DNA from 3 places in the Shewanella litorisediminis genome. Region 1 is predicted to be linked to each of the others. Evidence: predicted binding sites of a transcription regulator. Region 1 holds the regulator's gene; each other region holds the start of a gene.

Region 1 (10,610 bases):
TGTTGACTGAGCACCAGCTTTGCCAGCACCACAGGCAGCACAAACGCCAGTAGCAATAGCAGCAGGGGACGCGCACTGAATTTTTGGGAGTTCATATCTCTCTCCTCTTACATTTATGAATGATTAATCCCTTAACTCGCTCTGTTTCTTCCTTGATTTCACAACATAAAAAATTACCAGCAGGGCCAGCGCCGCTGCGAGGGAAAACCACTGTGCCGCATAGCCCAGATGTTTTTCCGGTGGCATATTAACCGGCGTCCAGCGCCTGGGCAGAGACGTGCCAGGCAGGCTGTCTGGCTGCAGCACCAGTTGAACAATGTCGACCTGCAACTGCGTCGCCAGCGAAGGTATGTTGAGCGCCTGAATTCGCATTGGGTTACCCGCTTCGGCTGCCAGCGTGTTACTCAGTGGATTCAACTTCTGCCGGTAAAGCCGCCCCTTTAAGGTGAGGTGGCCGTCGATATCGTCAATCCGGGGCTTAGTGGCTCTGTCGTGTCTCGCTGGCACAAATCCCAGTTCCACCAATATCAAACTTTGATAGCCATCCACCTTCAGCAGGCGAAACGCCTTGTATCCCACCTGTCCATCCAGTACCTGATTATCCAGCAGCACAGTTATTCCGGGGATAAACTCCCCAGTCACTTCGAGACGATAACCCTCAAGATCGTCAGCTTGCCTGGCCAGCAAACTGTCCATCGACAAGGGCGAAGCCTGATGGTGCTCTTCGAGCGAGGCCAGCAGCTCCCGTTTTTCCTCAGCCCGTTCGAGTTGCCAAAATCCCAACTTGACGAGCGCGGCAAACAACACCAGAGTGAATAACATCAGCAACTTGCCGGCATACCCCGGCTTGGTATCCGGAGAATCCATGACCGCCTTTGTTTTTAAATCTGTGCTGGTATTGCTGCTGCTTTTTATCATCTTTAATCTCGGCCGAGCCTTGTACATCATGGTCAAGGGGGATGGCAGTGTCCCCATGAGCCGCTATTTGGGCCGCCGTGTTGCCCTGTCCGCCCTGGTCATACTGTTACTGCTGCTGGCATTGGCGATGGGGTGGGTCACACCTCACCCCAGGCCTTACTGAACTCAAAGTACGTAAACAAACACAAACAGGCAGAGCCAAACCACATCCACAAAGTGCCAGTACCAACTGCCGGCCTGAAATGCAAACTGGTTGTCGGCGCTGAAATGGCCCTTGAGCACCCGGAAAAACAACACCAGCAGGAAGATGGTGCCGAGGGTAACGTGCAGGCCGTGGAATCCTGTGAGCAAAAAGAAGGTATTGCCATAAACACCGGACGCCAGGGTAAGCCCCATTTCGGTGTAGGCATGGATATATTCTTCAACCTGAAGCGACAGGAAGCCCAATCCCAATAAGATGGTGAACCCAAGCCAGAGCGTCAGCGCAGTGCGTTTGCCCTTTTCAAGCCCCATGTGGGCAAAGTGCAGGGTAAAGGAAGAGGTGAGCAGCAGGATGGTGTTGATAAGCGGCAGACCTGTCCAGCCCATGGCCTGGGTTTTGGTGCCGTCGGGGGTGGTTTCCAGCGGCCACACGGCCTCAAAGGCTGGCCACAGGACTTCGTGGGTCATGGCGTTGTTGGATGCACCGCCAAGCCAGGGCACGGCTATGGTGCGGGCGTAAAGAAGTGCTCCGAAAAAGGCGGCAAAGAACATGACCTCAGAGAAGATGAACCAGCTCATCCCCTGACGGAAGGACCTGTCCATCTGGTCTGAATAGAGTCCTGACATGGACTCATCAATCACGTTTTTGAACCAGCCAACCATCATGAACAGAATCACGGCAATACCAGCGAGCAGAATGTATCCGGCGCCGCTGCCACCCGATTTGAGCTGATGTACAAAATTACCCGCGCCATAGGCAATCAAAAACAGGCCAATTGCGCCGATAATGGGCCAGCCACTCTGGCTGGGAACATAGTAGTTTTGATGTTTGCTTGTCATTTCATGGCTCCCGCCTGCAGGGCACCGGCCAGATCCTTGTCTGTGATGTCATACAGGGTGTAAGAGAGGGTCAGGGTATGGATAGACTCAGGCAATTCCGGATCCACAAAGAAAATCAGTGGCAAATTGGCACTGTCCTTTCCAGCCAACACCTGTTGGTTAAAGCAAAAACACTCAGTCTTGTTGAAATAAGCGGCGCCCTGCCCGGGGGATACCGAGGGAATGGCCTGGCCAACCAGTGCATTTTCGGACAGGTTGTGTGCCAGAAAGTCGGTTCGTACCAACTGCCCCGGATGTACTTCCATACGCTTTACCGCGGGGCCAAATTCCCATGGCATCCCCGGCTGCACCTGTGCCATAAACTCCACGGTCACAGTTCTGGCTTCGTCCACCTGTACCTGGCTGTATTGAGCGGCTTCGGAACGGGTTTTGCCGTTAATCCCCAGTTGTTCGCACAGTACGTCGTAAAGTGGGACAAGGGCAAAACCAAAACCGAACATGCCAACACAGCCAAGGCAGAGTCCGACAATGAGCTTACGATGGGAGACTCCGGGCGCCGTCATCTTATTTCACCTCGGGTGGGGTGCTGAATGAGTGGTAGGGGGCTGGACTTGGCAGCGTCCACTCCAAACCTTCTGAGCCTTCCCAGGGCTTGGCAGGTGCAGGCTCGCCCCCGCGGATACACTTGATAACCACCGCCAGGAAGATGAGCTGCGACAGACCAAAGGCAAAGCCGCCGATGGAGACTATCTGGTTAACGTCGGCAAATTGAATGGCATAGTCCGGAATTCGCCGTGGCATACCGGCCAGCCCAAGAAAGTGCATGGGGAAAAACAGCACGTTTACCGAAATCACCGAACACCAGAAGTGCAGCTTGCCGAGTTTCTCGTCATACATGTGCCCGGTCCACTTGGGTAACCAGTAATAGGCTGCCGCCATAATCGAGAAAATGGCACCGGATACCAGCACATAGTGGAAGTGCGCCACCACAAAGTAGGTGTCGTGGTATTGGAAGTCCACCGGCGTGATGGCGAGCATCAGTCCCGAGAAACCGCCAATGGTAAAGAGGATGATAAAGGCAATGGCAAACAGCATTGGGGTTTCAAAGGTCATGGAACCCCGCCACATGGTCGCGACCCAGTTGAACACCTTTACCCCTGTGGGCACGGCAATCAACATGGTGCAATACATGAAGAAGAGTTCGGCAAAGACCGGCATCCCCGTGGTGAACATATGGTGTGCCCACACCAGAAACGACAGGATGGCGATGCTGGCAGTGGCGTAGACCATGGAGGCATAACCGAAGAGCTTTTTACGGCTGAATGCCGGTACTATCGCCGAGATGATCCCAAATGAAGGCAGGATCATGATGTACACCTCGGGGTGACCGAAGAACCAGAAAATATGCTGGAACATCACGGGGTCACCGCCACCGGCCGCATCAAAGAAACTGGTTCCGAAGTACTTGTCGGTGAGGACCATGGTGACGACCCCTGCCAGTACAGGCATCACGGCAATCAGCAGGAATGCGGTGATGAGCCAGGTCCAGACAAACAGCGGCAGCTTCATCCAGGTCATGCCGGGTGCACGCAGGTTGACTATGGTCACTATCACGTTGATGGCGCCCATGATGGAGCTTATCCCCATGATGTGAACCGAAAACACAAACAGCGCTGTACTGTCGGGGCTATAGGTGGTGGACAGTGGGGCGTAAAAAGTCCAGCCGAAGTTGGGTGCGCCGCCTTCCATAAACAGCGAGCTGAGCAAGATGAGGAAGGCAAAGGGCAGGATCCAGAAACTCCAGTTGTTCATTCTGGGTAATGCCATATCTGGCGCCCCAATCATCATGGGAATCAGCCAGTTAGCCAATCCGGTAAAGGCCGGCATTACGGCGCCGAACACCATGATAAGGCCGTGTACCGTGGTCATCTGGTTAAAGAAGTTTGGCTCGACCAGCTGTAAACCCGGCTGGAACAATTCGGCACGGATTACCATGGCCATGGCGCCGCCGGTCAGGAACATAATGAAACTGAACCAGAGGTAGAGGGTGCCTATGTCCTTGTGATTGGTTGTTAATATCCAACGCATTATGCCCTTGGCCGGGCCATGATGGTGTTCGTCATGGATGCCCTGATGGGTATCGTGGGTCGTGGTTGTCATTATCGTTCCCCTACTTTCCATGATTGTTGACGTCGGAGGCCTGAACGCTATCGCCTGTGTTGTTATCCCAGGCGTTACGTTCATAGGTCACCACCGCGGCAATGTCCCTGGCAGACAACATCGGACTAAATGCCTGCATTGCGGTACCCGCTTTGCCGTTTATCACTATGTCGAGGTGATCGGCAATCGGGCCAGTGGCGATAGGACTTCCCTTAATGGCGGGAAACGCACCGAGCAGACCTGCACCATTGGCTTGGTGACAGGCAGCGCAGGATGCCATGTACACTTGCTCACCACGGGCCATTAACGCGTCCATCGACATGGGTTCATCGGATGAGAGCTCGTCAGATACGGGTTCGGCTTCAGATGGTGATTCAGCAGTACTTGCCTGAGCAGGTTGGTCATTAGCCGGCGGTTCCACTTGGGCGGCTGGAGCTGCTGTGCTCTCACCCCCATGACTGTTAACGTCAGAAGCCTGCACGGCATCACCGGTATTGTTACCCCAGGCGTTACGCTCGTAGGTGACGACAGCGGCAATCTCGGTGGCCGACAACTGCTTGTTAAAGGCCTGCATGGCTGTACCCGGCTTACCGTTGATAACGATGTCGAGATGTTTATCCACGGGCCCGATGGCGATGGCGCTGTCTTTAAGGCCGGGGAATACGCCGGGCAGACCCATACCATTGGGCTGGTGGCATGCGGCGCAGCTTGCCATGTACACCTTTTCACCCAGTGCCATCAGTTCTTCCATGGAAAGGGTTTGATTCAAAGCGGCGGCCGCCTCGGCTGCGGCGTTGCTTGCCAGCTGCTTTTGGTTTTCAACCCAGGCGTCAAACTCTGCTTCGGGCAATACCTCAACCACGATGGGCATAAAACCGTGGTCTTTACCGCACAGTTCGGCACATTGGCCGCGGTAAATCCCGGGTTTATCTACCCGTGTCCATGCTTCGTTGATAAAGCCCGGATTGGCATCTTTTTTAACAGCGAACGCAGGCACCCACCAGGAGTGAATGACATCGTCGGAAGTCATCAGGAAACGCACCTTGCGGTTGGTCGGCAGCACAAGGTGTTTGTCCACTTCCAATAAGTAATGCTCACCCTTGGCTTCAGCCCCTTCGATTTGGCTTCTGGGCGTAGCCAGGATGCTGTAAAAACCGAAATCGTGGTCGAAGTAATCGTAGTGCCACTTCCATTGGGAGCCGGTTACCTTGATGGTCAAGTCGGCATTGGACGGGTCTTCCATAGCGATGAGGGTTTTGGTTGCCGGAATAGCCATGGCAATCAGGATCAGGAAGGGCACCAGAGTCCAGGCGATTTCGACCTTGGTACTTTCGTGAAATTGGGCTGCGACGGCCCCTTTGGATTTGCGGTGGTTTATCATGGCGTAAATCATGGCGCCAAAAACCACAACACCTATGGCACAGCAGATGTACAGGATAGTCATGTGCAGGCCATAGACCCTGCCACTTATCTCAGTAACACCCTGTGTCATGTTGAGCGGCATGTCAGCCGCAAGGATGGGCGGGGCCATTAAAGCCACCGCGAAACAATACAACCATTGCTTCACAAGACATCTCCTCTGTCAATTGCATCAAGCAACTACAAAGAAGAGCCACACAGTAAGTCTCTGCTCTATGCAAACTCTTCGGTTCCCACAAAAAGCAACGATGACTTCAAAGTGCGTTGGCGGTTGGTATCTTATTTAATGAATTACAGCCTTGTTCACCACACTTGCACCTACAGCTGAATATATCGGTCAAAAACGCAATATCCATGGCGCAAGCCTCAGATACAGCGACGACATAATCGCCCGGATATAACAAACAAATCGTTGTTAACCTGAACTACATTACTTGCAGTTTAAATATTGATCAAGATCACTTTATTTTCTAATTGTCTGAAAAAATTATTGAAAAAAAGCCCCAGTAAGGGGCTTAAAGGGATGTAAAGCTGATCAGTGCAGGGAAGATGCACAGCGAAGGGGATGACTTAATTCGGGTCTAACAGCAAAGGGTCTGGATTGTAAGTGAGCATTTACATTTTCAAAAATTACGCCGAGTGCCACGGCATTTTTTGCTACCAATGCCAGTCTGCGTTTATCTCTGGGGTCAAGCTCGTTTGTCCAGCAAAGCACAGCGCTGGAGGTGCCGTTGGTCAGCGCTTTTTCCATCGCCCAAAGGGTTTCAACTTCGTCTTTGGCATGGACAAGCAGCACACGGTCCATGCGCACACCGGCCTGTGCCAGAGTGGCTTTAAGCCCGATGTTGGGTGGGCTGATAAGCACTATCCAACGGCCTTCCAGGCTTAAGCGTGCCAACTCGGGGGCAAGCTGCAGTATCTCTTGACGCCCCTGTGACTGGGTTGATTGGGTGATTACCTGAGATGTACTGCAAACGTCCTTGGCTGGTGCGTCTGTCCACAGACCAGGATGACGGGGTGCGTTACCAATCAGCTTGTTCATAGCCAATCTCCGTTGCGGATAACACCTACGGCCAAGCCTTCAATGGTGAGACTTTGGCTGGCAAGATCCACTCTGATAGGGGCAAATGCCTCGTTCTCTGCGTGGAGGAACACCACATTACCCTGCTTCTCGAAGCGTTTTACCGTGACATCGTCTTCCACGCGGGCAACCACGACCTGGCCGTTACGGGCCTGGTTCATCTTGTGTACTGCCAGCAAATCGCCGTCGAGAATACCAATGTCTTTCATACTGTCACCGCGAACCCGCAGCAGAAAATCGGCATGGGGTCGGAACATGGCAGGATCGACCTGATAATATTGCTCAACATGTTCCTGGGCCAGAATAGGTTCACCGGCCGCCACCTGACCAATCAGGGGTAAACCTGGGTCTGGCTGATCTTCCAGCTCATCACCCGCCAGCCTGATACCCCGCGAGGTGCCTGGCATAATCTCGATGCAGCCCTTTTTGGCCAAAGCTTTAAGGTGCTCCTCGGCGGCATTGGCACTTTTAAAACCGAGTCTGGATGCAATTTCTGCCCGGGTAGGGGGCATGCCGGTTTCGGCGATGTTGCGTTTGATTAGGTCCAGGATCTCGGCCTGGCGAGGCGTCAGCGGTCTCATGGTCATTCCTGTTTTTCTATACAGTTACTGTCAGTATATACAGTATTTTAATCAGCGCAAGTATTAACCATTTTTCAGATTATTGGCTAATGGCTGTGGCTGTCTGATATTCTATTGCGCTATTGATTGAAGCCAGGTTCCCAATATCAGCATGTCAGCACACGAGTCTTTTTGGTTTAAGTCTTTGCGTTGGATCCAAAAGCAGTTGGTACACACCATAGTGGTACCTCAGGATCCCTTCGCCGATTTGAATCTCGATCCCTCCCGCCCCTTGGTTTACGTGATGAAAACTGAGTCTGTGAGCGATATCGCTGCGCTTCACGAGGTGACCGGCAAGTTAGGGTTACCCAGCCCCTATCAGATGCTCGAGGTCGATGGGATCAAGACCCCTCGGGTTGTTTGCCTTGAAGGCAGAAAGCCGCTGTTTGGCAAGCGAGACAGCAACGAGCCTTTTTTGCAGACCTTTCAGCAATTGCTGGCCCTGCACCGTCAGCAGCAAGAACTCGACATACAGCTGGTACCCGTGAGTCTGTATTGGGGACGTACCCCGGGGAAAGAAGACGACACTATGCGTGCGGCAGTGCTTGAACGGGAAGATCCGACCTGGCTGCGTAAGTGTTTGATGATTTTATTCCTGGGGCGTCACAACTTTGTGCAGTTTTCCCGCGCCGTTTCACTTCGTCACATGGCCGATGAGCACGGCACCGATAAGCGTATTGCCCACAAGTTAGCCCGCGTCGCACGCGTCCATTTCCGCCGGCAGCGTAAAGTGATGACTGGGCCTGTGTTACCGAATCGTCAGGCCATGTTCCATGCGCTGCTGAAATCAGACAACCTGAAAAAGGCCATCGCCGAAGAGGCCGCCAGTAAAAAAATCTCTGAAGAAAAGGCCCGTGAAACCGCCATCCAATATCTGGATGAAATTGCCGCGGACTACTCTGACAGCCTGGTCAGAATCGCCGAACGTTTCCTTACCTGGCTGTGGAACAAGCTCTACAAGGGCATCAGCATCAAGGGCGCCGAGCAGATTCGACAATTGCACCACGATGGCCATGAAATTGTGTATGTGCCTTGCCATCGCTCGCACATGGACTATTTACTGCTGTCATACATCCTCTATTACGAAGGCATGGTGCCGCCCCATATCGCCGCGGGGATTAACCTGAATTTCTGGCCCGCCGGCCCCATGTTCCGTCGTGGTGGCGCCTTCTTTATCCGCCGCAGCTTTAACGGCAATAAGCTTTACACCGCAGTATTCCGCGAGTATCTGGATCAGTTGTTTGCCAAGGGGTATTCGGTGGAATACTTCACCGAAGGTGGCCGTTCACGTACAGGCCGTCTGTTGGCACCCAAAACCGGTATGCTGGCCATGACCCTGTCCTCGGTTATCCGGGGTATCGAGCGGCCTGTCACCCTGGTGCCCGTGTATTTGGGTTACGACCATGTGATGGAGGTGGCTACTTATCACAAGGAGCTGTCGGGTAAGAAAAAAGAAAAGGAATCTGTATGGCAGGTGTTTGGTGCCATCCGTAAGCTGGGCAACTTTGGCCGTGGTTACGTAAACTTTGGCCAGCCCATTACCCTGCAAAACTTTTTGACCGAAAAAGTCCCCAACTGGCGCGAAGATGTGGGTGAAGACCCAGAGCAGAAGCCTTCCTGGCTGACGCCTGTGGTGAATGCATTGGCTAACCGGGTGATGACCCGCATCAACGATGCCGCCGCTGCCAGCTCTGTGACCCTCTCCAGCATGGTACTGCTGGCTTCGGAGCAAAATGCACTGGAGCGCACTCAGCTTGAGCGCCAGATTGATTTGTACCTGAGTCTGCTGAAGTCCGTGCCTTACACCGCTTATGCATCTGTGACCGAGGGCAGCGGCAAGGAGCTGGTCGATCGCGGCATTGAACTTAATAAGCTGACGGAAACCAAGGATGACCTGGGCACCATCATTTCCATCGATGATAGCCTCGCGATTTCCATGACCTATTACCGTAACAACATCATCCACTTATTCGTTATCCCCTCATTGATTGCCACCGTGATGGTGCGCCATGAAGAGGTGTCCCGCGACGAACTGCAGGAGCTGGTTGCCGAGTTTTACCCGCTGCTCAAGGCCGAACTCTTTATGGGGGTTGCCGATGTGCCTGCCTATGTGGATGCACTGGTAGAGTGCTTTAAGTCAGAAGGGCTAATCACAGGCGATACACATCTCAAGCTGGTGGACGAGCGAATCAATCAGCTGTTGTTGCTGGCCGGTGTTGTGGGTGAAACTCTGAAACGCTACGCCATCATTTTCAACCTGCTGGGTGAGCAACCCAGAATGGAGCGCGCCGACCTTGAGCATCACAGCCATCGTTTGGCCAGCCGTCTGGGAGCCATTCACGGCGTCATGGCGCCTGAGTTTTACGATAAAAAGCTCTACGCCTTGCTGTCTAGCAAGTTAAAAGATTTGGGCTATCTGTCTGACAAGGCCGATGGCGACAAGGTGCGTAAAATTCGTGACCATGCCAATGGACTGCTCAGAAGCTCGGTGCGTCAGACCATCATAGAGACACTGAATCAGGAGCAGGACGACTGATGGCCAACCATATGAATGCCGCAAGGCATCCGGTCAAGACCCCATCACTGCTGGGTGGCGCCATGATCATTGCCGGCACTACAGTCGGTGCCGGGATGTTTTCCCTGCCCGTGGTGGGCGCCGGTATGTGGTTTGGTTATTCCTTGCTGCTGATGGTAGCGATTTGGCTGTGCATGTTGCTGTCGGGACTATTGCTGCTGGAAACCAACCTCAGGTTTGAGCCGGGCGCCAGTTTCGATACCCTCACCCGCGATACGCTGGGCCGCTTTGGCCGTATCGTTAATGGCCTCTCCATTGCCTTTGTGCTCTATATCCTGACTTACGCCTATATCAGTGGTGGTGGCTCCATCGTGAATCACAGCCTGTCGGGGATGGGCGTAAGTCTGCCCCAGAGCGTGGCTGGGTTGGTGTTCGCTGCGGTATTGGCGGCTATCGTTATGATAAGCACCAGAGCGGTGGACAGAATAACCACCATTATGCTGGGCGGCATGCTAATCACCTTCTTTCTGGCGGTGGGGAACCTGCTGATTGAGGTGGAGCCAGGCAATTTGTTCTCACCGGACGGTGAAGCCCGCTTTGCCCCCTTCTTGTGGGCAGCCATTCCCTTTGGACTGGCGAGTTTTGGCTACCACGGCAACGTGCCGTCGCTGGTCAAATACTATGGTAAAAATCCTTCCGTCATCATCAAAGCCATCTGCATCGGGACCTTTATCGCACTGGTGATTTACGTATGTTGGCTGCTGGCTGCCATGGGCAATCTGCCGCGCAGTCAGTTCAGTAATATCATCGCCCAGGGCGGCAACATGGGGGTGCTGGTGTCAGCCTTGTCTGAGGT
Region 2 (10,610 bases), 1.6 Mb from region 1:
ATTAGAACTTCAGACGAACACCTGCGTAGTAACGGCGACCAATCGCATCGTAGGTACCAGCATCAGTTTCTGCGCCAGTAACGTTACCTGGCAGACCAGTGATGATTGGTGGTGGATCGTTATCGAACACGTTGTTCACACCAACATAAATCTCTGTGGAGTCAAATGGACGATAAGCAATGTTGAAATCATGGTAGGTTTCAGAACCAACGCCCACAGACTCAGGTGCCAAATCGTAGCCAGACAGGAAGCCATCATCCAGATAAGACTTGCCGATGAAGGTGGTATTCCACGCAACAGTCAGGTCTTCCCAGGTGTAGCCCAGAGACAGATAGAACTTATCTTCTGGAGATCCGATCTCACCGATGAAAGGATCTTTTTCAGAACCTGGCAGCGGAATCGCGTAACCATCGAGTAAGTGAGTGTATGCCAAACGGGCATTCACCTGACCTGTCAGTCCGTAATCTTCAAAGTCTTTGGCATAAGTAACAACCAGATCCACACCTTCAGTCGCATAGCCACCGCTGTTGGTAGAACCAGAGTCAATGAATTCCAAAGAACCGATACTGTTGGCACCGGTGCCTTTATCGCGACGTGTAATGAAGGAACACAGGCTGCTGTCGCCACCGTAGCACTGGTCAAGAATGAACTGACGTGGAGTGCTTACGATAGCGTCTTCGATTTCGATATCAAAATAGTCGACGCTGAAATCGAAGTCTTCGAGTACTGCAATACCTTCAGGGGAAACAGTTACACCGAAAGTCCAAGACTTACCCATTTCTTCGGCAAGTTCTGGGTTACCACGGTCAAAACCACTGATACCCTGCAAATCACCCTGTGTCAGGGTGAACTTGCCATTTGCTTGAATATTGGCCAATACCGCTGCGTCAGCGCGACAGGCTTCAGCCTGAGCACCTGCAGTGGTCAGGGTCACATCCAAACATGGATCAGTCAGACCAGTTGGGAATGTCTGGCTTGGTGGTGAATACAGTTCATTGATGTTAGGTGCGCGAGTAGATTGTGCACGGATAGCGCGGAAACGCACTGAATCAATTGGAGCCCAGTCCAGAGCCACGTTCCAGCTCTCAGTATTACCCACGGTAGAATAATCAGAGAAACGAACAGCACCACGCAGATTCAACTGCTCAGCCATGAATACATCAGACAGCAGTGGCACGTTAACTTCTGTGTAGTATTCGATTACATCGAACTTACCTTCAGTACGTGGAATTGCGTTACCAGCATTCAGACCCGCTTGTTGAAGCGCATCGAACTCGCTGCGTGAATATTCTTCACGATATTCAACACCTGCGGCTAAGCCTACAAAACCTGCTGGCAATTCAAACAGGTCACCACTGATGTTCAGACCAGCGAGCTTCTGAGAAGTGAAAGTAGACAGCAGACCTGGTGCATTGATGTATTTAGCAGCTTCAGGACTGATAGAGCCGTTACCGAACACATTTACAGGCACACAACCTTGATCACGGGCGTTTGCATCTTTACAGATGATGTTACCGTTTTCATCTGTATAGGCTTCGAGTGCGTTGCGGAAGTTAAGTACGTTAACCTGTCCGCTTGACACCTGAGATTCCTTGGTAGCACCGTATCCGTAGAAGGCATCCAGATACCAACCGTCGGTGATTTCGCCTTCAATACCGGCAACCAAACGGAAAGTATCACGATCAGCTACGTTACCGCGGTTACCGATGTCCGCCATACGACGTGTAAAGCCAATATCTTTGAAACCATCACCGTCTTCGTCAGTAGCGGCATCATAGATAGCATCCGGTACGAACGGATTGCGCACAGTAGTCATCTGACCATTCATCATGGCTTCGAACTCAATTGGCACCTGGCCACCGGTTGAACCATAGATGTCTTCTGAGCTCAGAGGGAAAGGCTCAAGTTCTGTCTTGGTTTGAGTACCTGCATAGGTACCTTCCATGAAGGCGCTCCAACCATCAGCAAATTCATACTTGCCGTTGGTTGCCAGCAGATAACGTTCTGTTGGAATTGCAATTGTACGATAGTGGCTACGGTTGAAACCATCAGCATCTACGGTGTCAGAACCGTTGGTAGACCAACCTGCTTTCAAATTACCGTTTTTATCAAAGGTAAACTGAGAGTCACCAGCGAAGAAACGTCCTTGAGGAGCATAGCTAGAATAGAATGGACGTGATGGGGTGAACATGTCTTCCGGCAAGCCGGTGAAATAAGCACCCAGAGATGCTTGGTCAACAGCAGAACGCTCACGGTCGCGAGAGAATACAGCACCTTGATCAGTGTAGGCACCGTGGATCATCACATTGCCTTTACCATCAGCGGAAGAAGTACCCATGGTGAACTGCACCTGAGTTTCTTCTGAATCGCCTTCTGAGCTCTGGCCGGTCTGAGCTTCAAACTCGATACCTTCGAATTCCTTCTTGTAAATGATGTTAACAACACCAGCTACAGCGTCAGAACCGTAAACAGCCGACGCACCACCGGTCATCACTTCTACACGTTCGATGAACTGAGTAGGGATAGAGTTGAGGTCAACGGCGGTAGAGCCAGGAACACCGGCAACGAAGCGGCGACCATTAACGAGAACCAATGTACGGGCAGTACCCAAGTTTCTCAAATCAACGGTAGCTACACCGGCACTGGCTGTAGAGAAGTTTGAGTTGGTACGGCTGATGGCAGGGGTACCAAATGCAGGGTTCTTCAGGAGCAGTTCCTGAATGTTGGCCACACTGCTGGTATCAATGTCGCTGGCATCGATTGTTTGAACAGGTGAGAAGCCTTGCAGATCTGTTCCGCGCAGTCTTGAACCTGTTACTTCAATCTTTTCAATCTTTTCTGCTTTTTCAGTCGCTTCTTCTTCAGCATAAGCCGCTGTTGCGGCTACCGAAGAACAAGCAGCGCCATAAATCAGTGCCAGACGCACAGACTTGGATAACATGCTGTTCTTAAGCATCGTCGATCTCCCTGGATTACAGTTTTTATAATTTGCCCTGAGGCTTGTGTTGCTGGTGTTACACAAGTAATCACCATGTCACTTTCAACTGTGAATAGAAACACACAAAAAACATTTTTTCAACACGAATGAACAAATGAAATACAAGTGACACTTCATGCCTGCTTAAAGATTCAGCAGTCTGACGAATGCCGGGTACTTAAGAGCTACGCCTGACGCAGGTTGTGAATGTGCGTTTACGCATTTAGAACACGGAATAAATAAGAAGTAAGGGCGTGGGCTTATAGAGCATAGAAACAAAAAGCCCGGCAATGCCGGGCTTTATTTAGCGTACTTTCTTATTATTACAATGTGTAACGAATACCTATTGCAATACCATCATCTTCCGAAAGTGCCATTCTGGCTTCCTGTTCGACATCGGCACTGCTGAAATCACTGAAATCTTTACGTCCTTCAACATAAAGCACTGTGTCTTTATCCCAAACATAATGTAAGCCTGCTACCACGAATTGACGTTTAAATACGTCGTTGGGATCGGCATTGAAGTTTGGCTGGATAACGTAATCACTGCCGGCATCCAGTAAGTTATAAGAAACAAATGCACGGAAACCGTTTTCAAATTTGTATGAGAACAGTGACTCAATACCATAGGCTTCTTTAATCAGGCGGCCGATGTTGTCTGTATCGTGGTTTTCGTTGTAGTTATAGTTAACCGAGGCATAAAAACCGTCGGCGTCAAAATCACCCCAGGTCGCGCCCACACCATAGATAAGATCCACAGCGGTGATTTGTTCGCCATTACCGTAGGTAACATCAAATTCACCGCGGTTAACGCCAACCGACAGAGCCAGTTTGTCAGTCGCCTTCCAGGTAAAAGCACCGCCGTAGGTGTAGTTATATTCAACCTGCTGAGCTTCGCGTTTTCCCTGCTGCCACAAAGCTTCGCAATCAGCCTGAGTAATGTCGTCAAAGTCACAGGTGAAGAAGGTGCTGTTTTTTAGCTGAGCCTGAACGGCATAGCTGAAATCACCCACGCTGTTACGATATTGAATAACCTTATCACCACGGCCGGTGCCGTTTACGGCGCCATCATCCTTGTTATAGGTGTAAACACCTGCGGCGTTTCCGTCCCATACAAAGCCATAGTTGGTGCCATATACCACGTCATACCAAGCGCCCCACTGCTTACCTATGGTGAGGGTACCCCAGGTGTCGTGGCTCAGTCCGGCATAGCCAAGACGGTTGTAAAAGAACTCATCCTGTACGGTTTCAAACTTGTTGTTATACACGATTTCACTGCTGCCAAAGGGATTTATCCCCCATTCGAGCAGGGCAAAGGCCTTCCAGTCGTGGCTGAGGACACGCTCAAAGCCAAAATTAATACGTGAGGCACCGTTTACCACTTCTGTGGTGTCCTGGGTATGGATTGCGCGGGCGTCGATAAAACCACCGATAGAGACGGCGTTTTTATCGTCTTTGTATATTTCGATGGCAGAAACGGTGGGAGCCACCAGCGAGGCCAATATAGCGCCGGCGATGAGAGTCTTGTTCATGGTGCCTAACCTTCTTTATGGAGATCGAGTCGCAGGATATTTTCCGTAATTTTATTTCCATCCTGGAACCGACGAAGATTAGCAAACCCCGAAGCACTCGACAAAGAAAAAATGCAGCAAACGTGTTAAAAATCACACCACGCATTAAGATAAACCACTAACCAAAGGATATTTAACCGACTATTAACCCAAATAACTCAAAGTCACACGACCTTAAACTAGATTAACAATAATTGCTCTGCGCCCGCCTTTTGGTAATTAACTTTCAAAACGGCGAGTATGGGTTCCAGGATAGGCATTAGCTGGCGGTCAAAGTAGTAGTCATAATCGATGGGCTGAGACAGATAACCCAGAGGCTCTGCCCCGGCCTTGGTAAAGAGATAAGATATAGAAGCACCACGCTTGCCACGGCTGCTATCACCGGTTGCACTGACAAGCGCTGCGGCGGCTTTCACGTGGGGGGCTGACTTTGCCGTGTACTGGCTGATATCGCGCTTAAGCCGCTTTTGGAACACCAGCTCATTGTCATACTCTCCGGCAAAAAGCGCCTTTTCCACATCACTCACATACTCGAGCAGGTCTTCCTGCTGGAACAACCGGCGGTACAGCTCATACTGCACCCTGCGCGCCAGCGGGCTCCAATCGCTTCTAACCTGCTCCATTCCTTTAAACACCAGTACCTTTTCATCACCATTATCGTACCGTCCGACATAGCGCTTTTTACTGCCTTCAGTGGAATGCCTGAGGGTGGGCATAAAAAATTGCTCAAAGTGACGCTCAAACTCAAGCTCTAAAAAGCATTCCAATCCCTTGTCATCATGCAGTTGCTGTTGCCAGCGCCGATTCACCATCTCCACCAAGGCGCATCCTGTGGCCCTGGCATTCTGCGCATCATTTCCCAGCCAAACAAAAGTCGAATCCGTATCACCATAAATCACCTGAAACCCTTCAGCCTCAATCCAGGCCTTGGTAGTACGCATGATCTCATGGCCCCGCAGGGTAATGGAACTCGCCAGGCGATAGTCGTGAAATACGCAGCCCCTGGAACCCAGCACCCCGTAGAGCGAGTTCATGATGATTTTCACCGCCTGAGACATGGGGCCGTTCTGGTTTGCCTTCGCCTCTTCTCTTCTACTGGCCAGGGTCTCTACGAGCTTGGGCAAAATGGGCGATTTGCGACTGAATCGTGCCCCGCGAAATCCTTCAACCGACATTGCCTCCGGCTCAGTCAGACCGAGCACCAGTCCCTTTGGGTCAATTAAAAAGGTTCGGATAATAGAGGGGTAGAGACTCTTGTAATCCAGTACCAGTACGTTGCGATACAGGCCCGGAAACGAATCCATCACATAGCCCCCCGGGCTGTCAGGCCCTGGGATTTTTTGCATGGCAGGCGCGACAAAACCGGCGCGGTGCAAATGGGGCAGATAGAGATGATTAAAGGCTGCGACACTGGCCCCCACCCGGCCAAACTCCAATCCGGTAAGGCGCGCCCTTTCGAGGGCGAAATGAATCAGATCCGTCTTTTGAAAAATATCCCACACCAAGCGGCAGTCGGTTAGGTTATAAAAGGCCAGTGCCGCTTTGTCTTCGCGAAACAACCGGGTGATTTCCTCCCCCCGGTCATCCGGATTATGAATAGCCTTGCCCTCACCCAGAAGTTCACCCGCCACCCTGTCGAGTGCGAAACTGTCGAACTGATAGAATGCCGCTTTTAACCAGTCGATACCATCCAGTACCACACGGCCCGGCAAGTCCAGCGTCTCCGGCCTGTGTTTATCCTCTACTTTCCAATTGAGCGGCTTACCAAATCGCCCGATGCAAAGCCGCATGCCATGGTGTTTCGCCCGCCGCCACAGGAGTGACAAATCAAATGTCACCACAGACCAGCCCAACAAGATGTCGGGGTCAACCTCCAAAAACCAGCGTTGAAGCGACAAAAGCAGCGACACTTCATCCGCTGCCCACTCCACAGCAACCCTGTGATCCAAACCATCGCGATGGCATGTGAGCACACCGTCCCCTTCGCCAACCATAATAACTTTGGGCTCGCAGTCGCCAAACACGCCCACAGAATAAAGCTCCCCCGACATACTGCACTCGATATCGAGAGAGACTGCTTTCAGGGATATGTCTTCACTGGCGGCTCTTACCCGACTGGCAACAAACCTGCTTGGGTCACTTGCATCGAAGTAACCGTAAAATTCCGCATCCAGCGCCACAAAGCGCTCAATCAGGAACCGCTGCTCGGGCTTGATATCGGCCTCGTAAAGCGCAACATCCAGCTCCTGAGCCCGGCTGACCAGTCGCTTGAGCATCACTCCGGTACGGCAGTAGACAGCGTGTACAGGTTGCCTGCTGAAACTCTGCAGCGTAAGGGGCTGAGCCCAGGCTTCGGTCTGAGCAACCCCGGTGAGTATTCGCTCTACTTCATCACTGTGGCAAAAGGCCATCGGCCTTTGATTGTGTACTTCCACCTTCACGGGCCCATTGGTGGTTTTAATCAGGTATTCGAGCACTGTGTCACCGCCGCGCTGCACACTGGCGCGCGTGAGCACCCGCCCCTTAAGTAGCGTTGGAGCCATTGATTCATTAGAGCCTGGGCAGCAAACGGATGACAATTCCATGGGCAGAGGGTCAAAAAACACACATTAGCAATCATTGCAGGGTTCTTAGCCTAAGCAATCACTGTTATTATGTACAGCATAATTGAGCTGCCGAGAGCACCATGCTGCCAGACAAAGTCAAAACTCAGATCCGTGCCATCTATAAAGATATTGCCGCCGCATTGCCAAACTTCCGGTCCCGCCGCGAGCAAAACTTCATGGTCGCGGAGATCTCCAAGACACTGGCAGGGGAGTATGACAAGCACAGACGCATCATAGTCGTAGAGGCTGGCACTGGTATTGGTAAGTCACTGTCTTACATTCTGGGCACCATTCCCCTGGCATTGGCCCAAAAAAAGAAAGTCTGTATCGCCACTGCAACCGTTGCTTTGCAGGAGCAACTGCTGCACAAGGATCTGCCATTTTTTTTGGCACACTCCGGACTGAACTTTCGTTTTGGGCTGGTAAAAGGCAGACAAAGATATGTGTGCCTCGCCAAACTCGAGATGCTCATCGGCGACAACAACGGCACTCAAATGGCCATGTGGCAGACCAAGCCTGATACGGCGCAGGTTGAAATGCTGCAGAAACTGCACAGCGATTTTCATAAGGGCCTCTGGAACGGCGAAATAGACACCCTCGAAACGCCCATTCCCGATCACCTTTGGCAGCAAATTGCCTGCGATAAGCATTCCTGTCACCGGCAAAATGCCAGCCACCGCCAATGCCCGTTTCACAAGGCGCGGGAAGATGTGGATACCTGGGATGTGTTGATTGCCAACCACAGTTTGCTGTTCGCCGATCTCGAGCTCGGCGGCGGGGTGATACTGCCCGATCCCGAAGAAATGTTTTACGTGATTGACGAAGCCCACCACCTGCCTGTGGTTGCCAGAGACTTTTCCAGTGCGCAGGCGACACTGAGAGGCGCTGCCGATTGGCTGGAGAAAATTGGCAAAACCGCCGCCAAATTGCAAAATCAGATCAAGAGCAACAACATCATAGCGCCATCCCAGGCCATGCAAGACCATGTCGCTGACATCGCAGGTATGCTCAATCAGGTGGCCCATTATTGTGACGGCGAAAAAGCCCGCTTCGATAACCCGGAAAACCGCTTGCGTTTCACCCATGGCGCTCTGCCCGAGGTACTTAAACGCCACGCGGAAAACCTGGCTACTGCCACCAGTGGCGCCTTGAAGCAGTTCAATAAAATGCAGCTGCTGCTTGGAGAAGCCATTAAAGATGGCGATATTCCGCGTCATCAGGCCGATACGCTGCAAACCGAGACCGGCTTTATGCTGCAGCGACTTGAGAACCTGCACAAGCTCTGGAAAATGATGGCCAAAGAGGACAATAAAAAAGGCGCACCCACCGCGCGTTGGATAGAGCTCTTGCCGGCCAATAAGCAAGTGGACTATCTGCTTTGCGCTTCGCCTATCGAAGTTGGCTTTATGCTGGAGTCCATGCTGTGGGAAAAGGCTGCCGGCGTGGTACTTTGCAGCGCAACCTTGCGGGCTCTGAATCAATTTGACTATTTTGCCCATCAGGTGGGGCTTTCACTGCACGATGGCAGTCGCTATCTGGCGCTGCAGTCCCCCTTCAACTTCGAAAACAATGCCACCCTGTATTTACCCAAAATGCGCACTGAGCCCACCGACGACAACTATACCGATGAATTGGCAGAGCTCATTTTAAAACTCACAGAACATGAAATGGCCAGTCTGGTGCTGTTTGCCTCGTATTGGCAAATGGAAAAGGTTGCAGATATTCTTGGCCCCAAACTGAAAATCCCCTTGCTTATCCAAGGTAACTCGCCGCGACAGCTGCTGCTGGAAAGTCATAAAAAGCGGTGTGATGAAGGCAAGCCTTCCCTGCTCTTTGGCACCGGCAGTTTTTCAGAGGGTCTGGACTTGCCCGGTGAGTACCTTACCAACCTGATTGTCACCAAGCTGCCTTTTGCCGTTCCCACATCACCGGTAGAGCAAGCCCATGCCGAGTACATCAAGGAAAAAGGCGGTAATCCCTTTTTGCAGTTGACCATTCCGGACGCCTCGCGCAAGCTCATTCAAAGCTGTGGCCGTTTACTGCGTAAAGAGCAGGACTATGGCAGGATCACCATTCTGGACAGACGCCTTGTCAGTAAAAGATATGGCAAGTCACTGCTTGACGCCCTGCCTCCCTACCGAAGGGTCATTGAATAGGAACCGCCTGTGGAATTACTGCAAGACCCCGCCAGCCTGTTATTGTTGGCGTTGGTCGGCCTGATTGCCGGCTTTATTGACGCAGTAGTGGGTGGCGGCGGCCTCTTATCTATTCCGGCGCTGCTGTCATTCGGACTCCCTCCCCATCAGGCGCTCGGCACCAATAAACTGTCAGCCTGTTTTGGCTCGGCCACCTCGGCCTGGACCTATTATCGGCAACAGCTGTTAACCCCGGCCTTTTGGCACCACAGTGCCATGGCAACCCTGATGGGAGCACTGCTTGGCACAGTGGCCGTATACCTGACAGATGCCGACGTTTTACAAAAACTGCTGCCGCTGGTCATCATGGCTATCGCCCTCTACACCCTGGTTAAGCCCAGCGCTATTGAACATCCCAAGGCCCAGGAGCCTCAGGCGCCGGCCAGCCACAAACACCAGTGGCTGCAGGGTCTGCCACTGGGATTTTACGACGGCTATGCCGGCCCCGGCATTGGCGCCTTCTGGACCTTGAGTTCCAGCCGTCTTTATCGCCTGCCCGTACTGCAAAATTGCGCTCTTGCCCGTGCAATGACCCTGATAAGTAACATTACAGCTCTGACTGTGTTTATGTTTTTTGGCCAGGTCGATGTTGCAATTGGTCTGTTTTTGGGCGCGTCCATGATGGCCGGAGCCTACCTTGGTGCCCGCAGCGCCATTCATTTTGGGCTTCCTTTTATTCGGCCAGTGTTTATTCTGATTGTGTTTGCTGCATCCACCCAACTCGCCTGGAGAGCCTGGTTTTGAAATACGACGGACTGCTTTCACGCCTGCGCAGCCAACTGAAAACGCTGGAGCGGGAGGTACTTCAGCACGATGCGGCGCTGCCGCCCCATAGCCGTAAATTGATGCAGGACACCGAAAGGTTTAACGATGAGCTGTTTGTTCAGCACGGCGCCCAGCTCTACCCCTGCATCGGCCAGATTGAAAAGGACATCAAACAGCTTGAGCAGCGGCTACAGCTTAATTTAAACGCCTCCACCATCATCGCCGCCTGCGAACGGATTAATGACAGATTCAGTGCCGTTAAACGTGCCCTTGCCACCACAGGGATTGGCGTAAAGGCAGCAGCACAGGCTAAGGACAGTGCCAGAAAGCGGATGCTGGCAAGCCAGGAGCGACGTCACGACAACAGCGGCTTCGCCTGGATTGCCGCGGGCGTGATGCAAAACAGCCATCAACTCTATGACGAGTTGAATAAACATTTGAACTGGGCCAGAAAAATCGAGTCAAAGATCGAGCAACTGGAAACAATACTTGAAAA
Region 3 (10,610 bases), 1.3 Mb from region 1:
AAAATGCCACCATCATCGACACAGGCACTGATTGCTCCCTGTAAGTCGGTCAGCGTCAGGCTTGCGGGGCCGTCATAATAGAAGGCCTCGCCCTGAGGATGCCTCAGCGACCAATTATATAAGGGCCAAACCTTAATAATATCGTGGGCTGCGAGGTTACTTGGGTGCCCGGGCATGCCCCGGCGCTGCAGATACCCCGGCGATGCCACCAGGCGGTAATCAAGTGTCCCAAGCGGCACCGCAATCCAGGACGAATCCGGCTGAATACCGCCCACGATGGCGATATCTATGCCCTTGTCTATAAGGTCGACCACCTCATTTTTTTGGGTGATATGCAGCCTGATCCCGGGATATTCGCGACGAAACTCGTTGATGGTCTTCATAAAAATCATCGAGATGATGGAGATGGGGGCAGCAATACGCAGCGTGCCTTCGAGCGGGTCTTCGCCATCACCGTAAAGGGCATCCACAGCACTCACAAGGGATTTGTAGCGCTCGTAAAGCGCCATACCTTCTTCGGTAAGGCGAATTTTGCGGGTGCTTCGCATCAATAGCTGACGGCCGCGGTTTTCTTCCAGGCGGGACAGTTTGCGACTGACGGTTGCCACGGGCATGGACAATCGGTCTGCCACCGCAGAAAGGCTGCCCGCATCCACCAACTGCACAAAGAGGTAAATCAGTTCAAGTTCGCTGCCCGGATGCTCTCTCATGCCCGTTTCCTGTCGTTAATCATGGATATGCCTGCGACCAAGGACCAATGGTCAGCTCGCATCATGATATGCTAATTTGCCTGCCATGCCCCCAGCAATACGGGGAAATTGTGATCTGCCGAGGCATCATCTTTCATGTTCAACCTCATCATTCCGCTGCTCGCTGTTGTTGCCGTGATGATTGCGGGCGCGGCCAGTTCGAGGCTCCTTCCCTCTTGGCTCGAACGTTTTCTCAATCAATACGTGTACTACCTGGCATTTCCGGCCATCCTTTATGTGAGCCTGGCCGACACTCCCATTGAAGAAATTCTCAATGCCAGATTTGTGCTGGGTTATCTGCTTGCCATGGTGGTGACCTATGTATTGGTGCAGCTGTGGTCACTGAAACATGAGCAGGGACAAACCCGTCCGGCGAGCTTACGCGCCCTCTCGGCAACCTTCGGCAACACAGCCTTTATCGGCATTCCTGTGCTGGCGATGCTGTTTCCGGATAATCCGCGGGCGCTGATGGCTGCCGCGCTGGCAAGCCTTTTATCAGTCTTGATGTTTGCCGTTACCGTGGTGCAATTAAGACTCGCGACCCAACCGCTGACCGGCGTGGCTCGTATAAGCCTTGCGCTGCGGGTGGTGAGCAGGAATCCTGTGGTCATCGGCTGTGCGCTCGGGGTATTGGCCTCGGCAATGCAGTTTTCACTGCCTCCGATACTGGATTCCCTTGTGACATGGATAGGTAAAAGCTCCAGCCCCTGCGCACTCTTTGCCATTGGCATAGCACTGGCCCGCTCCATGCGAGAGCCTGAACACCCTGAGACGGGCGTGCCCTTCTGGCATGTGAATCTGGCTAAACTGGCATTGCAGCCGTTTCTGGTATGGCTGCTCTTCGCCTTGATAGGCGTTGGCCCACAACTGACCGCGATGGGGGTACTTCTTGCCGCCATGCCCACGGCCGCCAGCGTTTACCTGCTGGCCTATCAGGATAAAACCCTGGAAAAGCAAATCGCCCGGGGCATAGTGGCAGGCACCCTGCTGACACTGTTCACATTGCCGCTACTGACGATGGGATTAAACTGGGTAAGCCGGTAGCCAAAAAATTTTTACGCCGGGCCCCTGGGACGATTTACTGTACAAAAAATCAGTATATACTGTTTATCAATACAGTACTTTGATGACTAATCACACAGGATTGCCGTCATGCTTTGTCAGCTCAGCATCAATAACTTTGCCATTGTTCGCTTTCTGGAATTGGACTTCCGTCCGGGTATGACCAGTATTACCGGCGAAACCGGTGCCGGTAAGTCTATCGCCATCGATGCCCTGGGGTTGTGCCTGGGTAATCGCGCCGATGCAGCCGCCGTGCGTCCCGGTGCCAGCAAAACCGAGGTCAGCGCCCGCTTCTCTCTGGATGATGTGCCCCTGGCTCGGCGCTGGCTGGAGGACAACGATCTTGAGCTGGACGACGAATGTATTCTCAGGCGAACCATCACTTCTGATGGCCGTTCACGGGCCTACATCAATGGCAACCCTGTGCCCCTGTCGCAGCTCAAATCCCTTGGGCAATACCTGGTAGGAGTACACGGCCAACACGCACACCATGCACTCTTAAAAAACGAACACCAGCTGTCACTGCTGGACAGCTACGCCAATCACCGCATGCTGCAGGAGTCTGTGGCCAGCGCCTACCAGCGCTGCCGTCAGGTCGAAGCTGAATTAAGACAGCTTGAACAAAGCCAGCAGGAACGAATCTCCCGCAAACAGCTGCTGCAATATCAGGTTGAAGAACTGGATGAATTTGCGCTCGCTGAAGGGGAGTTCGAACAAATCGAGGCTGAGCACAAACGCCTTGCCAACGGCACCGCCCTGATTGAAGACTGCCAGCACACCTTATCGCTGCTCAGCGAATCCGACGAAGGCAATATTGAGTCGCTACTCAACCGAGCCTTATCCCTCGCCGCAACCCTGGAGTCGCTTGACCCTACCCTGGCCCCCATCGGGAACATGCTCAATGACGCCCTTATTCAGGTGCAGGAAAGCAGCAGTGAGCTTGGCCGCTATCTGTCCAACCTTGAGCTGGATCCCGAGCATTTTGCCGCCCTCGAGGAACGACTCTCCAAAGCCATGACCCTGGCTCGAAAACACCATGTCGCCGCCAACAAACTGGCTGCACATCATCAAGAGCTTGCCAGGGAGCTTGCCGGATTGGACTCCGATGAAGCCCAGCTGGATGAGCTTAAACAGCAGGTACAAACCAGCAGAGAAGCCTATTTCAATCATGCGCAGAAGCTCAGCCAAAGCCGTCTTCGCTATGCCAAAGAGCTGGATAAACAGGTCACCGCCTCCATTCAGGAACTCAATATGCCCAAGGGGAAGTTCACCATTGAAGTGAACTTTAACGACAAGGTAATGAGTGCAAACGGCAGTGACAGTGTGGAGTTTTTGGTGACCACCAACCCCGGTCAGCCCCTGTCGCCATTGGCCAAGGTTGCCTCGGGCGGTGAACTGAGCCGCATTGGACTGGGCATTCAGGTGATTACCGCGAAAAAGGTCTCGACCCCCACACTGATTTTTGACGAAGTGGATGTGGGTATCTCGGGCCCCACCGCAGCCGTGGTTGGCCGTATGCTCCGCTCCCTCGGTGAAGCGACGCAGGTGTTTTGTGTCACCCACTTGCCCCAGGTTGCCGGTAATGGCCACCAACATATGTTTGTGAACAAATCCAGTAAGGGTGGCCAAACCGAAACCTCGATGAAGCCGCTGGACAAAGAGGCCCGGATACAGGAACTGGCCCGTTTGTTGGGCGGTGACACCATTACCGAAAATACCCTCGCCAATGCCCGCGAGCTGCTGCAAGGAACGTAAGCCAGACTTTCCAAGAAATAGCTATAAATAATCAATAAGATAACCTTCAATCTCACCATAGTGTCACGCCCGGATGACAGCACGTTATCCGGGCAGATGGGTCACACATGATCCACATCAACATCCGCAGGCCGTGTCAGTCTTAAGCTTCGGGCATTTGTGGGGCAACGCCTTTGCCCCGTTGCGGCGGATAACTTATGACTTCTATCTCTCAAAATCTCGGCTCGGCTTACAGTGAGCAGCTCCCCAGTCTGGGCCAAAGCCTTTGCGACATCCTGGGCTTTTTTGGCTTGAAACGGCTCTACGGTGTCGGGGGCGATTTTGTGGCTAACCTTATCAACGCCCTTGATGGCCCTTTACAGGTATTACCCTCCAGCAACGAAATGCACGCCGGATTCAGCGCCTGTGCACAGGCAGAGCTAACCGGCCTTGGCGCCTGCCTTACTACCTATACCGTGGGGAGCCTACCCTGTGTCAGCGCCGCCGCCCTTGCCCGCACCGAAGGCTTGCCGGTGATTTTCTTATCCGGTGCCCCAGGAGAGCAGGAAATACACGGCCATGCCCTGCACCACATGGTCCATCCCGCCTCGGGTTGGCATACCGACCTTAATGCGGCGCTCAACGCCTTCAAAGCGCTGGGGATAAAAGCTGAACGATTGCAGGGGCAGCGCCATCAGGGGCAACCCAATGTGGCAGCGGCGCGTTTTTTTGAGCTGGTGTGCGAAGCTGTTCAAACCCGCCAACCCGTGTATATCGAAGTGCCCAGAGATCTGGTCAAACAGCCAACACAGAGCCTGCGACTTCCGGCTAATCTGGCAGAGCTTAACGCCATGACCCGACTGGATCTTGAAGGTGCAGGACTTATCGCCGATGACATTTGCAGTCGTTTGGTGCGGGCCAAATATCCTCTGGTGTACCTGGGGGAGCGCCTGCGAATGAACGGGGCTTTGCTTCAGCGTATTGTGCACTTTTGCCAGCGCCTGGGGCTGCCCTATGCCACCAGTTGGTTTGCCAAGGGCATGGTCGATGAATCTCATCCCCTATGCCAGGGAGCATACAATGGCGTGTTCAGCCAATGCCGCGGGCAAGGTTACATAGAAGAAAAAGCGGACTATGTGCTTGAATTCGGTACTGCCATCTATGACTCAGACACCAACAACGCCTTCGGCAGCGGCACCCACGCCATCGACAAGCACACGAACAAGACCCTGCTGAAAGGGACCGCCCGCTGGGAGCTGGATTTACAGGCGGTAATGGATGCACTGGACAAGGCCAACTTACCGGTACGCAATCTGTCCCCAGCCGGCCAGCGTGATGCCGCTCTTTCTGACACACCCGAAGAAACCGCATCTGTGGGATATGCCAATCTTGCCGGGGCCATTAATCAGTTTCAGCGCGGGAACGGGCAAGACTTTATTTTGGTGCCGGAAGTGGGCAATGCACTCTTCGCCGCGTTTGCCCTGGAGGCCAGAGCCTCGAGTGTTGGCCGAAGTTTCCTGGCCAATCCCTGGTATGCCGCCATGGGTACCAGCCTGCCCTACGCCAGAGCCATCGCTGATGAACTCAATGCCATAGGAAGCCCACAGCCGATACTGCTGATAACTGGAGATGGCGGCTTTAATTTTCAATCGAATGAACTAATTAATCTGCAAAAGCAGAACGCCAACCTCATCATTCTGTACATGCGTAACAACATTTTCCATCTCGGCAAATGTGGTGATGCCCCCATTTACGCCTGTAACGATGAACGATTTGATGTGGCGAAATTGATTGCCGCCTACGGCGGCCAGTACCACTTATGCCAATCGGTCACGGGTTTGTATGCGGCGCTGGAACAGGGAGTTAAGGGCGGATTGCATCTGATAGAAGTGCCCACCTCCACGGCGCCTGAACAGCAAAGCCCCATCGCCATCAAACTGAATACTTATATCAGTGCCAAAAATGGCAGCCCCGAGGCAATGGTTGCTTGGGACAGGCTTTGCAGCAGCCGCCCCCCGCAACCACAATAGCCTGTTAACTTAACTACTGGGGCTTCTTGGTGGATGCTAAACCGCTGAGATGACTGAGCAGCTCAATCGGCAAGGGGAAAAGAATGGTGGAATTATTTTCTCCGGCGACATCGGTCAGGGTTTGCAGGTAGCGCAGCAGCAAGGCATTGGGCTCCTCAGACAGTTTTGCCGCTGCAGCCACCAATTGCGCCGAGGCCTCAAACTCACCCAAGGCATGGATAACCTTGGCACGCCGCTCCCGCTCAGCCTCAGCCTGGCGGGCAATGGCCCTGATCATGGTCTCGTTAAGGTCGACATGTTTGATTTCCACATTGGCGACCTTTATTCCCCAAATATCTGTGTGCGCGTCCAATATCCTCTGGATATCGGCATTGAGCATGTCGCGGTTGGCCAGCATCTCATCCAGCTCGTGCTGCCCCAACACAGATCTCAGCGTGGTCTGGGCAAGCTGACTGGTTGCGTTTAAAAAGTCTTCCACGTTGATGATGGCCTTCTGGGGATCGACTACCCGAAAGTAGAGCACCGCATTCACCCTCACTGACACATTGTCGCGGCTAATAACATCCTGAGATGGCACATCCATCACCACAGTGCGTAAATCAACCCGCACCATTTGCTGAATAATGGGGACAACGATAATGAGCCCAGGTCCCTTGACCCGATAAAAACGCCCCAACATAAAGACGACTGCCCGTTCATACTCTCGCATGATGCGGAACATCGAGATAATTAACAGCAGCAACAGCAACATCAACACACTGAAAGAAACCTGTAGATCTAAGATATAGTCACCCATCTTGGTTCTCCTTTGATTCGTCGAGCGGGCCAAGCTCCAGCAAGAGCCCCTTAATCGCCTCAACCCTGACTAAGGTTCCCGGCCGCAAGGCATGTTCACAGTGGCCCTGCCAGTGCTCTCCCATAAAAAGCACCTCACCTTTACCGGGAAAACCATGGAGCACCCGTGCCCTGCCGCCCACCATGGCCTCAGTACCACTGACAGGCGCTCTTCGGCGCTGTTTAAGCAACATGGATAGCAGCAAGACAAAAAACAGCAGGCTCGCCAGCGCCAGCGCCAGAATCAGTGGCCAGGCTATGCGAAAAGCATCCAACTCACTGTCGATAAGAAAGAGGGAACCCAACACAAAGGCCACTACCCCACCGAAACCGAGTATGCCGAAGCTCGGCACCAATGATTCAGCCACCAGCAACCCAATCCCCAAAAGCAAGAGACCCGCACCCGCGTAGTTAATTGGCAACATTTGCAGTGCAAACATGGCCACGAGTAAACTGATAGCCCCCACCACGCCGGAAACCCCAATACCCGGGCTGTAGAACTCCAACAGCAAGCCATAGATACCCAGCATCATGAGGACATAAGCCACATTGGGGTTGGTGATGGTGCTTAGAAAAGTCGCGCGCCAGTCGGGTCCAGCATCCAACACCTGTGCAGTCCTGGTATTCAAGACGTGGATGGTTCCATTAATCTCAAACCTGCGACCATCAATGGCCTCAAGCAATGCTCTGGGATCGGCGGCAATCAGATCTATAACCCCCAACGCCAGTGCCTCAGTGGCGGTGGCAGTGGCGGCTTCGCGCACTGCCTGCTCGCCCCATTCGGCATTCCGCCCCCGAAGCTCTGCCAGCGTCTTGATATAGGCCACGGCATCGTTAAGGACCTTACGCTCCATATCCGACGCCCCCTGCGGTTCACCTTCCTTATCCTTCTGCTCGCCCCCCGTTGGCGGTCCGAGTTGCACCGGCGTTGCAGCCCCCAAGCTGGTAGCAGGCGCCATTGCTGCCAGATGACAGGCATAGAGCATATAGGTTCCGGCACTGGCGGCGCGGGCACCGGCGGGATACACCAGGCAGGCCACCGGGATATCTGAGGCAAGGATGGCTTGATTGATGTCCCTCAGGCTCGCCACCAAGCCTCCTGGGGTATCCAGCGTCAGCAAGAGCAGTTGGGGAGGCATGACCTGAGTCTGTGCCTTACTCAGGGTGCGGATAAGATAGTCTGCTACCCCGGGCCCTATGGCCCCTTTTACCTCAAGGCGCCACACAGGCGCCACATCACCATCGATGTCCCGGGCACCCACGTTTTGGTGTGAAGTCACTTGAGCGGCTGAGTCAGCAGAATGGTTTGAGCCAATGGCGCGGTCTGATAGAGCCGTGGTGTTTGCAATGTTGGCGTCGCTTAAGATAAATCCGGAGGAAAAAGCAGCAGGAGGGCTTACCGCCACAGCAGAGCTCAAACCGCCGAACAGCGGGGGGAGTAATAATACAAACAGCCCGATTATCGAGGCCAGAAACCGGACAACCGCGGGGCAGAACAACCTATTGAACATAAGCGACTCCCCAGGCTCAGTCTCTGGAGTGCTTACAATGTCAGTCCTTTAAAAGAACCTGAGCCTGTTTGTCCACTGTCTTTAAAAACCAGTGTTCTTTAAGCATAGCCCTTATGGCATAAAAAGAGAGAAAGACGCCGGTGAACCGGCGTCAGAATGCGCTTAACCCGCAAACCAGTAGGCCAGTCCCTGCAGGCAGCCAAGCGCAAATACGCCGGCCAGCACATCATCCGCCATGATCCCCAAACCGCCGTGCACCCTGGCATCCAGTACCCGAATGGGCCAGGGTTTCAGGATGTCGAATATCCGAAACAGCACAAAACCTGCCACCAGCCAGACAACGCCGGTAGGTGCGGCAATCATGGTGATAAGAAGACCTGCTACTTCGTCCCACACAATGGCGCCATGGTCATGCACGCCCATGTCTTTGGAAGCCCTGTCACAGATGTAAACACCGGCCACGACGGCTATCGCAGTGGCGAGCAGATACCAAGCCAGCGGCAGCGGACTTAACAAAAGGTAGAGCGGAATAGCAGCCAGGGTGCCAAAAGTACCGGGGGCTTTTTTGGCCAAACCACTGCCAAAACCAAGGGCAAGAAAATGCCATGGATTCTTTAACGACAGGCGTGACAACGCCTCATCTTGACTGCGCCAACACATCAGAAATGCTCAAACCCTTTATTCATCGGCGTAAAGGGCTCACCGTTATGGGTCAGCTTGAGATTGCTGCCCGCAGTGATCTGGCCGATTCGGAAAAACTTCACCCCTGCATTGGCAAGCGCGATTTCCAGCGCGCCGCGCTGCGCCTCGGGCACGGTGAAGAGAAGTTCATAGTCTTCCCCACCTGTGAGTGCATAACCCAGCGCCTGCTCAAGTGGCACAGAGTCCTTCATCGCCTGTGACAGAGGCAGTTTTTCCACCTCAATGTAGGCACCCACATTGGACGCCTTGAGTACGTGGCCGAGGTCAGACACCAAGCCGTCAGACAGGTCAATGGCACTGGATGCCAGACCACGCAGCGACTGGCCTGCCAGCACCCTGGGTGTTGGCCGGTAATGACGCTCTATCAGATATTCACTGTATTCGGGACGGCTCTGCTGACGCCCTCTGAGTATATCCAGTCCCAGCGCCGAATCACCCAGGGAGCCAGTCACATAGATCCAATCGCCGCTGCGGGCACCATAACGGGTCAGCGCCTTGCCTTCGGGCACCTGGCCGTTGATGGTCACAGCAATGACCTTCACCGGACTTTGGGTGGTATCACCACCAATCAGCGCAATGCCATAGTATTCGGCGGCTTCAAACAGGCCTTCGCTGAAGGCGGCAAGCCAGCTTTCATCCACTGAGGGTAAACTGAGCCCCAGAGTAAACCACGCAGGCTCTGCCCCCATGGCGGCCAAGTCCGAAAGATTCACGGCAAGGGCCTTGTAACCCAGCGCCCAGGCAGGCATATCGTTGAAGAAATGCACCCCTTCGATGAGGGTGTCGCAGGAGATAGCTATCTGCTTGTGCTCCGCCGGTTGAACCAGGGCACAATCATCGCCAATACCGTGTTTTACGTCCCGACGCACCGGGCCACGGCCACAGAAATACTGATCGATAAGTTGGAATTCTTTCACTGTCATTCCGGCGTCGGCCTTGATGTCGGCCCGCCGGCCCATTGAAAAATGAACACCCGAAAATGAAAAACGGCACCCTCGGGCACCGTCTGTCATTTAGTTGCGTGCAACCAGCTTATCCAGAATACCGTTAACGAACTTGTGTCCGTCTTCGGCACCGAAGGACTTGGCCAGCTCGATGGCTTCGTTAATCACCACCTTGTAAGGTACGTCCTTGCGGAAAGTCAGCTCGTAGACGGCCAATCTCAAAATGGCTTTTTCTACTGGCGACACTTCCTCGAGAGGACGATCGAGCAGGGGTTTCAGCTTTTCATCAAGCTGAGCAGTTTTGGTTGCAGCGCCCGCAAACAATTCCCGGAAGTAGGCAACGTCCACACCGTCCAGCTCTTGTTCGGTCAGGAACTCGTGCTCGACATCAGCAACATTGTTACCACTGAGTTGCCAGGAATAGATGGCTTGGACCGCCAGGCGACGGGCCTTACGGCGCTCTGAAGGCTTCATGATTTTTCCTACTAATTACAGCTCTTTATCAATAGCATTAAGTACATTGACCATTTCCAGCAGTCCCAGAGCAGCTTCGCCGCCTTTGTTGCCGGCCTTGGTACCTGAGCGCTCAATGGCTTGCTCAATGGTATCTGTGGTCAATACACCGAAAGATACTGGAGTGTTGAACTCCAGAGAAACCTGGGCCAGTCCCTTGTTGCACTCACCGGCAACAAAATCAAAGTGAGGAGTACCGCCACGGATCACGGCGCCCAGCGCAATGATGCCGTCAAACTTGCCTGATGCAGCAACTTTCTTGGCAGCCAGCGGCAATTCGAAGGCGCCCGGTACGCGCACTACAGTGATGTTGTCTTCGCTGACCTGACCAAAACGCTTGAGCGTATCGATGGCGCCTGACAGCAGACTCTCAACCACAAAACTGTTGAAACGTGATACCACAATCGCCACCTTGGCTGATTTGGCTTCGATATGACCTTCTACTATGTGCATTCTCTCACCTGGTTTAACTTAAGGCACCCGGCTTGGTGCAATCCGCCCGGACGGACCGGGACAAAAAGTGGCGATATC

Evidence for each region. Region 1 encodes LexA, which represses DNA repair genes until DNA is damaged. Its sites were predicted from a motif close to TACTGTATNNNNATACAGTA; they were not measured.
Region 2: the regulator LexA is predicted to act here: its motif matches at 7,193-7,212, upstream of dinG (ATP-dependent DNA helicase DinG).
Region 3: the regulator LexA is predicted to act here: its motif matches at 1,851-1,870, upstream of recN (DNA repair protein RecN).

What each region holds. Positions count from the first base shown of each region.
Region 1 covers NZ_CP069213.1:4,032,408-4,043,017, reverse strand. Annotated here, with positions in the region: gene JQC75_RS17950 (hypothetical protein) at 1-95, opposite strand, end outside; gene JQC75_RS17945 (SURF1 family protein) at 124-867, opposite strand; gene JQC75_RS17940 (DUF2909 family protein) at 866-1,081, shown strand; gene JQC75_RS17935 (cytochrome c oxidase subunit 3) at 1,084-1,959, opposite strand; gene JQC75_RS17930 (cytochrome c oxidase assembly protein) at 1,956-2,522, opposite strand; gene ctaD (cytochrome c oxidase subunit I) at 2,524-4,119, opposite strand; gene coxB (cytochrome c oxidase subunit II) at 4,130-5,686, opposite strand; gene JQC75_RS17915 (cell division inhibitor SulA) at 6,074-6,580, opposite strand; gene lexA (transcriptional repressor LexA) at 6,577-7,200, opposite strand; gene plsB (glycerol-3-phosphate 1-O-acyltransferase PlsB) at 7,352-9,775, shown strand; gene mtr (tryptophan permease) at 9,775-10,610, shown strand, end outside.
Region 2 covers NZ_CP069213.1:1,408,456-1,419,065, reverse strand. Annotated here, with positions in the region: gene JQC75_RS06175 (TonB-dependent receptor domain-containing protein) at 2-2,956, opposite strand; gene JQC75_RS06170 (porin) at 3,301-4,509, opposite strand; gene JQC75_RS06165 (DNA polymerase II) at 4,728-7,091, opposite strand; gene dinG (ATP-dependent DNA helicase DinG) at 7,235-9,310, shown strand; gene JQC75_RS06155 (sulfite exporter TauE/SafE family protein) at 9,320-10,093, shown strand; gene JQC75_RS06150 (primosomal replication protein) at 10,090-10,610, shown strand, end outside.
Region 3 covers NZ_CP069213.1:1,112,935-1,123,544, reverse strand. Annotated here, with positions in the region: gene JQC75_RS04950 (LysR family transcriptional regulator) at 1-710, opposite strand, end outside; gene JQC75_RS04945 (AEC family transporter) at 846-1,793, shown strand; gene recN (DNA repair protein RecN) at 1,902-3,566, shown strand; gene JQC75_RS04935 (thiamine pyrophosphate-binding protein) at 3,764-5,575, shown strand; gene JQC75_RS04930 (slipin family protein) at 5,589-6,371, opposite strand; gene JQC75_RS04925 (NfeD family protein) at 6,364-7,689, opposite strand; gene JQC75_RS04920 (phosphatidylglycerophosphatase A family protein) at 8,083-8,580, opposite strand; gene thiL (thiamine-phosphate kinase) at 8,580-9,539, opposite strand; gene nusB (transcription antitermination factor NusB) at 9,636-10,040, opposite strand; gene ribH (6,7-dimethyl-8-ribityllumazine synthase) at 10,056-10,532, opposite strand.